Regions from separate parts of the Rhodococcus sp. SJ-3 genome, predicted to be linked through region 2. Evidence: riboswitches for the same ligand, from Rfam matches in the RefSeq annotation. Region 2 holds a riboswitch; the other holds the start of a gene.
What was found. A riboswitch is a leader RNA that binds a small molecule or an ion and turns the genes downstream of it on or off. The one in region 2 is predicted to bind cobalamin.

Region 1 (7,306 bases), 2.6 Mb from region 2:
CCGGTGCGGGTCGAGGAGCTTGTTCAGCAGGCCTGACGCCCGCTGCGATATGGCCGAACGTCACCTTCGTTCAGTTGGATTGGATGAAGGTGACGTTCGGCCGTTCCGGGCTCTTACCGGTCCGCTCGCCGAGCACGCTCGACGAGTCGTTCGAGCCGGAGGTCGGGGTGCTGACGAGGACATGTCGAGCACTTCACTCCGTGCGGGCCGTTGTACAGCAGACAACACGACACTCTGTGCACGAAAGTGTGCGGTGAGGACGAGGTATCCGCCATCACGGTCTGGAACCGTGGGTCCGGCAATCGAGGTCCCGGGAGCTGGTCCGAGATCCTCTGCACCATGGCGCGCGCGGCGTCCATCGCGTCGTTCGTCCGGCCCGTGGCCGAGCCTGCCCACAGGAACCGGGTCGCGAGGGAGTCGACTGCGACAGCCCAGAGTCGCCGCTCGCCTTTACCGCAGCGGCTCGCCATGAATTCGATTCCGGCGCCCAATGACTCGATCAGGGCGGCTTCCGGAGAAGTGGTGAGGACGCGAGTCGACCGCGCGCCCACCAGTCGTCCGTACATCTTCCGATTCGGTGAGAACGTGTCGTCCGATGTCGAGATCCCGCCTACCGCGACGAAGTCGGCGTCGCGCCCGGTCAGGGCCCGGCGGTGCAGGACCACATCCTGCATCGCCGGACTCAGGGCCGTGCCGGTCACGAACAGACTCGCGATCGTCGGGAGAACCAGTGAATTGCTGATCGCACGCCACAGCACCGTCCCCACGATCAACGGATCGTCGACCTGCCAGCGGTCGGCACGCAACTGCATCTCGTCCCCGATCCATTCCGGGTCGAGGACCGCCGACGCAGGGATCTCCTGAGACCCGGCATCCAGCATCAGGGGAGAATGCGCGCTCGCCGGGAGTGCGCTGATCAGCTCGGCCAGTACCGAGTCCGCGTTCACGTGTGGACCTTTCATCGTTCGCCGCCGGTCACTTCAACGCGCTGAGGTCCATGCGCGGCTCGATTCCACTCCGAGGCAGTAGGTTTGCCTCTTCCAATGCGATCCGCAGTTGCTCCGCGGTATCCATCATCAGTGCACCGCTGCGACCCATGTCGGTCGGCAGATTCAGAATGCGTCCCTGTGTCACCGCGTCCAACGAACGGGTTGCGGGATTCTCGGTGAGCAGAGCCAGTTTCGCTTCGAAAGCTCCGCTACCGTCGCCGGTGTCAGTGAGAACGATGAAGTCCGGGTCCGCGGCAGTCACGGACTCCCAGGACACCTTCGGACTCTTCTCGTCGACGTGGTCGAACGCATTACGAGCACCCGTCACGTCGATGATCGAGGTGAAGAGGTGCGGATTACCGGCGCTCGACACCCCTTCGTTCGATACCGAGGTGACGTACATGACGGTCGGAGCACCGTCCGCTCGTGGCGCCGACTCCATCTCCTCGCGGCGCTGCTGCAACTCGTCGATCTTCACGGCGGCGATATCGTCGTGGCCGACGATGCTCCCGATGTTCGACAGATCGGCGTACGCCTCGTCCCACGGCGACAGCGCGTCGAGCGAACCGGGCAGGCAGGTCGGGGTGACGGTGTACGCGGGAATGCCGAAATCGTCGTTCAGGCGTTCGGGCGTGATGTTCTTCTCCACGCTGAAACCCCATCCGTGGCCGGCCATCACCACGTCCGGTTTCTGGGCCTGGATGGTTTCGAGGTTGAAGGATTCTTCCGAGACGACCGGCAAGGCGTCGATACGCGCTGTGCCGTACATACCGCGAAGTTGGTCGAGCCGTGTGTTACGGATACCGCTGATCGCGGTGATCCGGTCGTCGGCCTCGAGGGCAAGCAGATTCAGGAGGATCTGACTGTCGTTGGCGTAGATCGCCTGTGCCGGCGAGGGGAAGGTGATCTGCTCTCCGCAGTTCTCGACGGTGACGTGACCGTCCGACGCAACCTCCTGCTGTTCGTCTGCGCTGCTGCAGCCGGCCAGCGTCATGGCTGCGGTGAGGAGGCCGACGGCCAGCGAGACCGGAGTCCTCGAACGAGGCAGGGTCTTCGAACGGGATGGGACGTACTCAGGCATGGTTCTCCGTGTGTGATCGGATCCGGGGCGAGTCGGTACCGAGCACCAGGTGCTGCCGTCCGGTCGCAGGATCGGTGAGTTGTGTTGCAGGAACGCCGAAGGCACGAGTGATCGTTGCTGGGGACAAGGCCTCGGATGCGTCGCCGTAGGTCGCGAGAGCGCCGTCGTGGAGGACGGCGACCCGATCGAAGTACGCCGCCGCGAGCGCGAGGTCGTGCATTGCGGCCACCACCGTGCAGCCGAGGCCGCGCAGTGTGTCGAGGAGGTGTATCTGATGGCGGATATCGAGATGGTTGGTCGGTTCGTCCAGGATCAGCAGGGACGATTCCTGAGCCAATCCACGAGCCAGCATGGCGCGGCGCCGTTCACCGCCCGAGAGTTGATCGCACCGGCGATCGACTGCGTGTGCCAATTCGACGGTGGTCAGTGCGCGCAGTGTGACCTCCCGATCGGATTCTTCTCCCAGGGACCAGGGTGGCCGATGGGGGATGCGGCCCATGGCGACCATCTCACCGAGCAAGAGGTCCTGAGGGGGTGTTTCCTCCTGACCGACATAGGCAATCGCTCGTGCCCGAGCACGTGGCGGAAGCGAATAGAGATCTCGGCCGTCGAGGGTGACGGTTCCCTCCGCGGGGGCGCGCAGGCCTGCGAGGGTTCGAAGCAATGTCGATTTACCGCTCCCGTTGATTCCCACCAGCGCCACCATGGAGCCGGCGGGGAAGTCGAGATCGATGCCGGACAGAATGTCCGATCCGGCGATCCGGCAGCGAACATTGCGCATCCGAATATGCATCAGTCACCGTCCGAAAAACTGTAGTGGCGGCGCCCCAGCAGGAAGAGGAACACCGGTGCCCCCACGAGACCGGTCATCACACCCAGGGGGAGTTCCTCCGGACTGAGCAGGACCCGAGCAGCGATGTCGATCCAGAGCAGGAACAGTGCGCCACCGAGTGCGGCCACAGGAAGCACCACCCGATGGCGTGCGCCCACCACGATCCTGGCGAGGTGCGGCATGATCAGGCCGACGAATCCGATTCCTCCGGACACCGAGACCAGCACGCCGACAAGAATCGACGACAAAGCGAAGAGTCCCAGTCGGAGCCCCCGCACCGGCACACCGAGTGCTCTGGCCACGTCCGGTCCGCTTGCCAGCGCGTCGAGCCATGAATGGAGTGCGAACAGGATCGCGGCAGACGCAACCACGACGAGCAGGGCAGGGAGAATCTGCACCCACATCGCACCCGCCACGCTTCCGAGGGTCCAGTGCAGGACCGACCGAACGGCATCGCGGTCATCACTGAGGAAGACCAGGAAGCTGGAGACGGACGAGAACGCCGAGGCCATGACCACGCCGGTGAGAATGAGACGGAGTGGGGTCAGGCCCCCCTGTGCAATGGAGATGCCGAAGACCGCGGCTCCGGCGACCATGGCGCCGATCAGGGCGCCCAACGACAATGCCCACACACCGATAGTGGTCAGGACACCGAACATGATGACGAGAGTGGCCCCGACGCCGGCACCGGCGGAGATACCCAGAAGATAGGGATCGGCCAGCGGATTTCGCACCAGGGTCTGCATTGCGGCCCCGGCCATGGCCAGGCCTGCACCGACGATGAGCGCCATCAGGATGCGGGGAGCACGAAGTTCCCAGATGATCGTGTCGTACACCGGGTCGGGGCCGACCCCACCGGTGAAATGTGCTCGCACCACGTCCCATGTGGCGGACAGCGGCACCGGCTCGGACCCGAAGGTCAGCGACATGAATCCGCTGAGGACGATCGCGAGGGCGAGGACGACCAGGAGCGGGATCGCCGGAATTCGTGTGTGCTGCGGTGGCGTGGTGCGCTGAGGTGACTTCGCGACCTCGAGCAACTCAGCACCCCGACGGTGCGGACTCCGTGACCTGTCGTGGGGTCGGTAGGTCGCTTCGTGCGGAGGCGTGAACACGAATGGGGAGGGCGGTGCCATCGGTCTGGGCGCGCATCGATCGTTCTCTCGTATCAGGGGCCCAATCGCGAGGCCCACGTGTGTGATTCGGTGAGCCAGCAGGTCTTCGGACTCAGGGTCGTTCCGACAGGGCGCCTTCCCGGACCGATTCCGGTCCAGTGGCACGTGCCCTGTCGGTCGCCTTCACCGCTGCGCGACAGTTCCGGAGTTGCACCGGATTCCCTTGCATTTCTGATGCACGTACTGCATCAGGGCTGCGTCTGACTCGTGGAGAACGTAACACAGGCGTAACAATGGCCGTGGGTCCGGACCCGCTGTGCGAGATCCGGGGTCCACGGCGTCGATCTACCGGTGACGACCGTCAGCGGAGTGCGTCGAGCGCCTCCGCGATCGGTGTGTCGCCGTTGTTGAACTCGATCATGCGACCGGCGGTCTCGGGACGCTCGAGCACTGCAGCGATCACGGCGGCGACATCGGCGCGCGAGACCTGCCCCTTGTCTCTCGCACCCTGACCCTCGATCTCGATCCGTCCGGTCGGGGGATCCAGGGTGAGGGCGCTCGGCCCGAGAATGGTCCACTCGAGATCGGTGCCGCGCAGGTGTGTATCGGCGGCGGCCTTCGCCTCTGCGTACGGATGGAAACTGTTGTCCTCGGGCACACCGTGGTCGGGTCTCGCCCCGAAGTACGACACCATCACGTACCGCCGCACGCCTGCCTCCTGCGCGGCTGTCATCGATGCGATCGCGGCATCACGGTCCACGGCGTACGTGCGGGCGGGGTTGCCGCCGCCCGCACCCGCCGACCACACCACCGCATCGTGGCCCTGCAGCAGGTCGGACAGCGCCGCGATGTCGAGTTGCTCGACGTCGGCCACCACCGGCGTGCCTCCTGCGGCGCGTACGTCGTCGGCGTGGTCGGGGTTGCGAATGAACGCACTGGTCTCGTGGCCGGAGTCGGCGAGTAACCGCTCGAGGTGCAGCGCGACCTTGCCGTGTCCGCCGAAGAGTGCGATGCGTGCCATGTCGAGTGCTCCTTGTGTCCGGGGATCGGGTGCGTCTCCCAGCATGCCTTCCTTCCGATATCCGCGCGCGAAGAAGGCACGCACACTCGGTCGACGCCTGGGGCCTGCCTCTTCTGTTCGCGCGCGGAGTTGCCGGAGTGGCCGGACACGGCAGGCGATCGCTACCTGGACGGCGTGTGCGCAGACAGTGACCCGGCGGCACTCGACTTCGGCATACGCGGATTGTGTTCGGAGGATGCAGGCTGTTCGGGCGTGGAGCCGAGCAGTACCGACATCATCACCGCATGGATCCGCGGCGCCTGTTGCCGCACGGCGTTGGGACCGAGGAACACACCCAGATCGGGAACGAGGTTGAGCGCTGCGTACAGAAGGAAGCGTGATTCGACGCTCGAGAGTTCGGGGCGTACCTCGTTGAGGAGGGTGGCCCATTGTTCGACGTCGAGTCGCTGGCGCATACGTAGATCTGCCCGCGGTCCGGGAGGCACATTGATCAGCTCCGCAAAGTACACGGACATCAACTCCCGCTGCGAGATGCAGAGCTCGATATACACCGTGGCAAGTGCTTCGAGGCCGTCTCGTGGGCTCGAGGTCCGCTGAAGTGCCGACTCGATCGAGGTCTCGAGCCGGTCGATCGCACGGTAGAAAGCGGCTGCGAGGATATCGGCCTTCGATGGGAAGTATCGGTAGACGCCCGACGCGGGCAGGCCTACGGTCGAGGCGATCTCCTCCACTCCGATTTCCGCGTACCCCTCCCGATGGAAGAGTTCGATCGCCGATTGCAGAAGATCCTCGCGCATGTTGTTCACCGACGACGGGTGGCGCGCAGCGGTGGGTATCGACGAAATGGGTTCTTCCGAAGAGAGATCCGACCGGGACAGTGCCACACATGCATCGACGAGGATGTGCTCGATGCGGCGCGGAGCCAGGGTGAGGCTGTGCGCAGTGATACTGCCGATTGCGCTGAGCATCGCGGCAACGAGCACGAACGTGTCCGTGCTGGAAATATCCGGGCGGATGAGGCTCACACATTCCCCGATCCTGCGGTTGACCTCCCATGCGCGCCGACGGATGGGAGAGCGATCCTCCGGTCGTAGGTACCGGCGTTCCCAGCGGTAGATACCTGCGGTGCGCCGGTTGGCGATCGTGGTGCCGATGATGGCGCAGAGATGCGCGCGGAGCTCGTCCGTAGCCGATTCGGCGTGGCCCGTCGGTGAGCTCTCGAGAGCGGACTCCAGGGCGTCCAGGAGTATGAGAGCAGAGTTGAGGAAGAGTGCGTACTTCCCCGGAAAGTGGCGGTACAGAGCGGATTTGGTGATTCCGACCTCGTCGGCGATGTCTTCGACACTCACGCCGTGGTAGCCACGTTCGCTGAAGGCGATCGCGGCCGCAGTGGCGATCTGGTCTCGCCGGTTCTTCGGCCGCGATCTGCGCTCGGCCTGAGGGGAGGGAGTCTTGCCGACCACGCGCACCTACTTCTGTTGCTCGGGCTGCCCTGGCTGCGATGCGGCGGGCATCTCTCTTCGGGCGAGCATACGCTGCTTGCAGCGGCGAACCATCATGCACATGTGAACCGTTGTTTGCTGTCATATGTGTGCAGAAACGCGAGACGGGCAGCATAATCCTAGTTCAGGGCGGGGTTGTGGTTCTCGTGTCCGATGGATAGCTCTTCGGAATGACCGTTCACAAAACTCTATCGTTTCGAATGCGGCGGTGATACCGTCCCCGGCGAGCACCCTGCGTCGAGGTGCTTTCCGCGATCCGGATCCGTTGTCCCTACTGATTGCTGGAGGCCCGTCCGGTGTTCGACACTGCACGCAGGGTTCTGTCCTACGAGATGTCCGTGGCCGAATTCATCGGTCTGGTCGTTCTGATCGCCATTCCGTACGGATTGATCGGAGTGATCTGGACTCTCACCCACACCTCGCACCTTGCGGACATGGAAGGTGTCGATCTGGTGATCTCGTTCCTGGGCTCGATCGTGTGCTGGCCTGTTCTGACGTTCTCCGACGTGTGCATGACGTGAACGGCGAACTCGCCGCACGCTGAAGGGTATGGCGGCTCGTGTTCTGTACGACTGTTCTCCTGTGGCATCCGATCGCCTCTCGCGATCGTTGTGGCATGTGCGAGTGATGGGCGGCGGGCAATAGTAGAACAGACTGGCACCAAGCATGTTTCGTCGGCCGTCCCCACCGGGGCATGCCGAGACGCAGGGCGTGGAAGGCGCGCTCTATAACCTAGAATGAGTGTTCACTTGAACCTTGTCGGTCG
Region 2 (7,306 bases):
GACCGACGCCGCCATCGGGAACCTGCCGCTGATCTACCCGTTCCTGGTCAACGACCCCGGTGAGGGCGCGCAGGCGAAGCGCCGCGCACACGCCACGATCGTCGACCACCTGATTCCGCCGATGGCCCGCGCGGAATCGTACGGCGACATCGCGCGGCTCGAGCAGCTGCTCGACGAGTACTCCAACATCGCGGCGATGGACCCGGCGAAGCTGCCCGCCATCCGCGCACAGATCTGGACGTTGATCCAGGCCGCGAAACTCGACCACGACCTCGGCCTCGACGACCGGCCGCACGACGCCGAGTTCGACGATTTCCTGCTGCACGTCGACGGCTGGTTGTGCGAGGTCAAAGATGCTCAGATCCGCGACGGGCTGCACGTGCTCGGGGCCGCTCCCGAAGGTGAAGCACGCGTCAACCTCGTGCTGTCGATCCTGCGCGCCGCCCAGGTCTGGGGCGGCAAGAGTCACGCGGTGCCCGGGCTGCGGACCGCACTCGGACTGAAGACCGACGCGCCGCTTGCCGAGGTCGATGCGATCGAAACCCAGGCTCGCGCGCTCGTGCAGGCGATGGAAGACGGCGGATGGAGTGTCGATAGCGCTCCGGCCACAGTCGAATCGGTACTCGGCCACGCCGACAGCGAGGTGTCGCGGGTGCTGGCCTTCGCCGCCGAACAGGTGGTGCCGCGCCTAGCGCAGACCACCGACGAACTCGATGCCGTCCTGCATGCTCTCGGCGGCGGATACGTTCCCGCAGGCCCCTCGGGTTCGCCGTTGCGCGGCCTCGTCAACGTGCTGCCCACCGGCCGCAACTTCTACACCGTCGACCCCAAAGCCGTACCGAGCCGACTCGCCTACGACACGGGAGTCGCGCTCGCGAACGCACTGATCGAGCGGTATCTCGCTGACACCGGGGAGTACCCGCAGTCCGTGGGTCTGTCCGTGTGGGGCACCTCCGCGATGCGCACCGCCGGCGACGACATCGCCGAGGTACTCGCCCTCATCGGCGTCCGCCCCGAGTGGGACCCCGAATCCCGTCGCGTCCGCGAACTCACCATCGTGCCGCTCGAGGAACTCGGCCGTCCGCGCATCGACGTCACCGTGCGCATCTCCGGATTCTTCCGCGATGCGTTCCCGCACGTGATCGGCATGCTCGACGACGCGATCCGGATGATCGCCGCCCTCGACGAACCCGACGAGATGAACTACGTGCGTGCCCACGCGCAGCGCGACGAGGCCGAACACGGTGACGCCGAGCGAGCCGTGCGCCGCATCTTCGGATCCAAGCCGGGTTCGTACGGTGCCGGAATCCTCCAGCTCATCGACTCAGGAAACTGGCGTACCGACGCCGACCTCGCCGAGGTGTACACCGCGTGGGGCGGGTTTGCGTACGGACGCGACCTGCACGGTGTTGCCGCAGCCGACGACATGCGCGCCAACTACCGCCGGATCACAGTGGCAGCGAAGAACACCGACACGCGCGAGCACGACATCGCAGATTCCGACGACTATTTCCAGTACCACGGCGGCATGGTCGCCACGGTGCGCGCACTCACCGGCACCGATCCCAAGGCGTACATCGGTGATTCGACGATCCCCGACACGGTGCGCACCCGCTCGCTCAGCGAGGAAACCGCGCGCGTGTTCCGCGCGCGTGTCGTCAACCCGCGCTGGATTTCCGCGATGCGCAGGCACGGCTACAAGGGCGCGTTCGAACTCGCTGCGACCGTCGACTACCTGTTCGGTTACGACGCCACCGCCGGAGTTGTCGAGGACTGGATGTACGAGTCGCTGGCGCAGAACTATGCGCTCGACCCGGAGAACCAGCAGTTTCTGCGCGAGGCCAACCCGTGGGCACTGCGCGGTATCGTCGAACGACTCACCGAGGCGGCCGATCGTGGACTGTGGGCAGAGCCGGATCCGGAAACCCTGAATGCACTGCAGCAGGCGTACCTCGACGTCGAGGGTGATCTCGAGGACCGAGGATGAGGTTGCGACTGATCGGGATCGGGCCGGGGGGTCCGGACGATCTCACAGTCGCGGCCGTCAAGGCACTCGAGAGCGTCGACGCGTTCGTCGTCGCCGACAAGCAGCGCGGCGTGGACGATCTCGTGTCGGTGCGCGAACAGATCCTGCGTCGTCACACCACCGGGCGATACCGCACGATCGTGGTGCCCGACCCCCCGCGCGACCGGGCACCGGAGCAGTACGGGACGGAGGTACGCGACTGGCATGCGGCCCGTGCCGAGGCGTACGAGGCGGTGCTGCGCACAGAGATCCGTGACGAGGAGACGGTCGGATTTCTGGTGTGGGGCGATCCGAGTCTGTACGACAGCACCATTCGTGTCGTAGAGCGGATCCGTGATCGCGGTGTGCTCGACATCGACTACGACGTCGTGCCAGGTGTGAGCAGTATTCAACTGCTCGCTGCCCGGCATCGTCTGGTGTTCAACAGAATCGGTGGCCCGGTCACGATCACCACCGGTCGGCGCCTCGGTGAGGAGGTCGCATCGGGAGCGGACAATCTCATCGTCATGCTCGACGGTCAGCTTGCCTGCCGGGAACTCGACGGCGATTGGGACATCTGGTGGGGCGCGAACCTCGGAACGGAAGACGAGGAACTCGTCGCGGGACGTCTGCATGAGGTGCTCGACGCCATCGACGTGGCCCGGACGCGGTCCAGGTCCGCGCGAGGCTGGGTGATGGACACCTATCTGCTGCGCCGCGCTGGTTGAGCCGCGCAGAAACGATCGGGGTCAGTGCGAGCGAATCAGAGTCGGTCGTGGGCGTGGATCGGTGGGCGACTTGCTGAGCGCGATCGGTAACCACTGCGAAGTCAGCGCGACCATCGACACCCACGCGATCACCATCCCGATCCCAGGAGCGTGCGGGCCGTCGATGATCATTCCCGTCTGCGACCAGTAGCCGAAGAGGCCGAAGAACGAGCCGAGACCGCAGCCGAGCGTCGCTGCAACCGCGAACCTCCAGCTGCGCCGGGCCAGTGCTATCGACGACACGAGCACCCCGAACACCGCCGCGAGCGTCACGAAGATCCGCAGCGGCATGGAGACGGGGGCGCCCCCACCGAACCAGTCGGCGAGCGCCATCCACGACCACTGCGTCGACGTCAACGGCAGCAGTAGCCCGATGGCCAACAGGGTCATGAACCCGGCGAGCACCCAGCGCCGCTTCCCGGCATCGAACTCCCCGGCGATCCGCTTCTCGATCCGCGCGAAGTCGCTCCGGTACGCCGACAGGTTTTCACTCACGGGCACGCCTCCTCGTTCGACCACACGAGAGGCCATTATGGACGTCCGCGCACGATCCGGTACAAGGTGTCGACTACCAGGGTAAACCCAGAATCGGTAGAGGCGTCAGTCTTCGTCGGTATCCGTCGCGGGACCCGACGGGGTCGCGCCGCCTTCGTCGGTCCAGTCGGAGGACCGGTCTTCCGTCGACTGCGCGGGGTCGGACACCACATCGGGAGCAGCACCGTTCTCCTTGCGTGTCGCTCCGTCCGTCTTCGGATCCTTCTCTGCGTTCATCTCTCGTCCTTTCGTCGGGGGGTGTCGCGTTTCTGCATCCCCAGACAGCGTCATACCCAGACAGCGTCGCGACGAACCGCGTGTGCCGCCTCGGCGGACCGGGTATGCCGAGAGTCACCCCGACGTCCGGAGGACCCGATGCCAGACCAGCACCGCATGCAGAATCCGAAAGAGCAATTCGCGACGCCACCACTTGCGGACCAGGGGGAGATCCCGTATCCGGGTCGCACCTCCGAGATGGTGTCGGCACCCGATCACGGAGAGCGGACGTATCGGGGAAGCGGCCGTCTCGAAGGCAGGCGTGCCCTCGTCACCGGTGCCGACTCGGGTATCGGGCGGGCCGTCGCGGTCGCGTTCGCACGCGAAGGCGCCGATATCGTCTTGAGTTACCTCGAAGAAGACGACGATGCGCGGCAGACGGCCACGCTGATCGAGGATGCGGGGCGCCGGGCGGTGCTCGCCCCCGGCGATATTCGTTCCGAAGATCTGTGCCGTGGGCTGGTGGACACCGCTGTTCTGGAATTGGGCGGACTCGATATCCTCGTCAACAATGCCGCCTACCAGCATATGGAGCCGGGCGGCATCGCCGACATGACGACCGAGCAGTTCGATCGCGTGATGAAGACCAACCTGTATGCGCTGTTCTGGCTCTGCAAGTACGCAGTCGCCGAAATGCCTCCGGGGTCGACGATCGTGAATTCCACGTCGATCCAGGCCACGAACCCGTCACCCGGTCTCCTCGACTACGCAACCAGCAAAGCGGGCATCGTGAACTTCACCAGGGGGCTGGCAGCGGACGTCGCGTCCAAGGGAATCCGCGTCAATGCGGTAGCCCCAGGTCCGATCTGGACTCCGCTGATCCCGGCGACGATGACCCGGGATGCCTATGAACACTTCGGTGCCGATGTCCCCCTCGGCCGGCCGGGGCAACCGGCCGAACTTGCCCCCGCCTATGTCTTTCTCGCATCACAGGAATCGAGTTATGTCACGGGCGAGGTCGTTGCGGTGACCGGTGGTGTGCCATTCGCCTGACCTCGGACGAGGTCTTGTACTGTGTGACTCGGCGTAGGGAACACCGGTGCGAATCCGGGGCTGTCCCGCAACTGTCACCGAGGAGCGATCCCCCAATTCACGGTCACGGCCCGTATGGGCTGGAAGGCCGGGGGAAAGCGTCGATCCGGGAGCCAGGACACCTGCGTCGGCCGAGGCATTACCACGAGGATGGACATGAGTATTTCGATTTTCGCCGCCCGTACGGGGCGGCACACGGTGCTGCGCACAGGCGTCGCGCTCGTCGCGGTTGCACTGACCGTCGCCGGCTGTTCGTCGAGTGATGCGGACTCCGATGCCGCCGACCGGCAGGAGAGCAGCGCCGCGGCGGGCTCGACGAACTACCCGCTGACCATCGAGAACTGTGGCCACGAGGTCACGGTCGACGCCGCGCCGCAGCGTGCCGTATCGCTCAACCAGGGGTCGACCGAGATCCTGTTGTCGCTCGGCCTGGCCGAGCGCATGGTCGGCACCGCGACGTGGACCGATCCGGTGCGCGAGAACCTCGCGGCCGAGAACGAGCTGGTCCCGCGCCTGGCCGACAACAATCCGTCGTTCGAGGTCGTGCTCGATACCGAACCCGACTTCGTGTCGGCATCGTTCGGCGGCACCCTCGGCGAAGGCGGCGTCGCGACGGCGGAGCAGTTCGAGCAGCTCGGGGTACCGTCCTACCTCTCGCCCACCGACTGCGACGGCAAGGACGACAACAGCGTCAACTCCGACGGCAACCGCACCGAGCCACTGACGATGGACGCGGTGTACAAGGAGATTCGCGAACTCGCCGCGATCTTCGACGTGACCGAGCGCGGTGAAGAGTTCGTCGCCGAACTCCAGCAGCGGTACGAGACGGCCGCGGGTGAGATCGACGCCTCCGGGGTGTCTCTCGCGTACTGGTTCGCCGACACGGCCACCCCGTATGTCGCGGGGTGCTGCGGTTCGTCGGGCATCATCACCAACTCCGTCGGCGCGAAGAACGTCTTCGACGACACCACGAACGAGTGGCCGCAGGTGAGCTGGGAGTCGGTCCTCGATCGGGATCCCACGGCCCTCGTACTCGGAGACCTGAGCCGGCGCAGCATTGCGGGTGACGCGCTGGACAGCAAGATCGAATTCCTCGAAACGAATCCGGTGACCCAGCGTCTGACGGCCGTGCAGAACCAGCGGTACATCGTCGTCAACGGTGCCGACATGAACCCGTCGATCCGCACGATCGACGGAATCGAGAAGGTCGCCGCCGCACTGCGCGAGTGGAATCTCGCGGGCTGATGGTGTCGGCGACGAAGGATCGGTCGCCTACCGAGCGCGGCCCTGTCGCAGCAGTCGTCGTTGCGATCGGACTGGTGGTACTGGCGCTTTCGATCGCTGTGACGGTCACGATCGGCCCGGCCGAACTGTCCGTGCCGGACGTCTACGCCGTCATCTTCGACCGGTTGGGGCTCGCTGACAGTTCGGTCAGCGCGATCCGTGAGGGGATCGTCTGGGAGCTGAGGCTGCCGCGGACCCTGCTGGCCGCGGTGTGCGGCGCCGGTCTCGCGGTGTGCGGCGTGATCATGCAGTCGCTCCTGCGCAACCCGCTGGCCGATCCGTTCGTTCTGGGGATCTCGTCGGGTGCCTCGACGGGCGCCGTGATGATTGCGGTGCTGGGTATCGGGGGCGGCGCCGTGTCGCTGTCGGGTGGCGCATTCCTGGGTGCGCTCGCGTCGTTCGCGCTCGTGTTGTTGCTCGCCACCGGCGCAGGTGGCGGCACCTCGCGTGTGGTGCTCGCAGGAGTTGCGGGAACCCAGCTGTTCTCGGCATTGACGTCGTTCATCGTGATCTCGTCCGCCGATGCGGAACGCACCCGCGGTGTGCTGTTCTGGCTCCTGGGATCGCTGTCGGGCGCCACGTGGAGCGATGTGGCGCTCTGCGGCACGGTGTGCGCGCTCGGTATCGTCGTGTGTCTGATCAAAGCATCCTCCCTGGACGCATTCACATTCGGTTCGTCGACCGCCGCGACACTCGGCATCTCGGTGGGCCGTACCCGTCTGATGTTCCTGCTGGTGACCGCTCTGATCACTGCCGTGCTGGTCAGTGCCGCGGGTGCGATCGGGTTCGTCGGTCTCGTCCTTCCGCACGCAGCACGATTCCTGGTGGGCCCCCGGCACAGTCATCTCGTGCCCGTCACCGCGGTGGTGGGCGCGGTGTTCATGGTGTGGGTGGACGCGGTGGCCCGCACTGTGTTTGCGCCACAGGAGGTTCCGGTGGGTGTAGTGACCGCTCTGATCGGCGTCCCGGCATTCGCGCTGATCCTGTTCCGTACGAGGAGTACGCCGTGACACTCTCTGCGCAGTCGCTGCGGTGGAGCCGCGGCGGAAACCTCGTCATCGACGACGTGACGATCGACCCGGTGCCGGGGGAGACTATCGGGCTGCTCGGACCGAACGGATCGGGAAAATCGTCGCTGCTGCGCCTGCTTGCCGGCATCGATCGTCCCGACGACGGGACGGTGACTCTCGACGGAACCGATATCGGGAGCCTAGGCCGGCGAGGTCTGGCGCGCAGGGTTGCGATGGTCGGGCAGCATGCACACACCGAGGTCGACATTCGGGTGCGAGATGTGGTGCGGCTCGGCCGCATTCCGCACACCGACGCATTCGGGCGCGACGAGCGCGGACGCGCCGCTATCGACCGGGCGCTCGACGTGACGGGGATGGTCGAGTTCGCCGACCGGTTG

Region 1: another riboswitch for cobalamin. It lies ahead of ACTDXD_RS19035 (FecCD family ABC transporter permease); the one in region 2 lies ahead of ACTDXD_RS04030 (ABC transporter substrate-binding protein).

Annotation. Positions count from the first base shown of each region.
Region 1 is NZ_CM123306.1:4,076,479-4,083,784, forward strand. It holds gene ACTDXD_RS19015 (FAD-dependent oxidoreductase) at 1-36, shown strand, start outside; gene ACTDXD_RS19020 ((2Fe-2S)-binding protein) at 114-947, opposite strand; gene ACTDXD_RS19025 (ABC transporter substrate-binding protein) at 976-2,070, opposite strand; gene ACTDXD_RS19030 (ABC transporter ATP-binding protein) at 2,063-2,851, opposite strand; gene ACTDXD_RS19035 (FecCD family ABC transporter permease) at 2,863-3,942, opposite strand; cobalamin riboswitch at 4,098-4,280, opposite strand; gene ACTDXD_RS19040 (SDR family oxidoreductase) at 4,379-5,038, opposite strand; gene ACTDXD_RS19045 (TetR/AcrR family transcriptional regulator) at 5,200-6,501, opposite strand; gene ACTDXD_RS19050 (hypothetical protein) at 6,873-7,061, shown strand.
Region 2 is NZ_CM123306.1:882,300-889,605, reverse strand. It holds gene cobN (cobaltochelatase subunit CobN) at 1-1,987, shown strand, start outside; gene cobF (precorrin-6A synthase (deacetylating)) at 1,984-2,733, shown strand; gene ACTDXD_RS04045 (Rv2732c family membrane protein) at 2,755-3,267, opposite strand; gene ACTDXD_RS04040 (hypothetical protein) at 3,373-3,543, opposite strand; gene ACTDXD_RS04035 (SDR family oxidoreductase) at 3,682-4,575, shown strand; cobalamin riboswitch at 4,568-4,758, shown strand; gene ACTDXD_RS04030 (ABC transporter substrate-binding protein) at 4,771-5,859, shown strand; gene ACTDXD_RS04025 (FecCD family ABC transporter permease) at 5,859-6,908, shown strand; gene ACTDXD_RS04020 (ABC transporter ATP-binding protein) at 6,905-7,306, shown strand, end outside.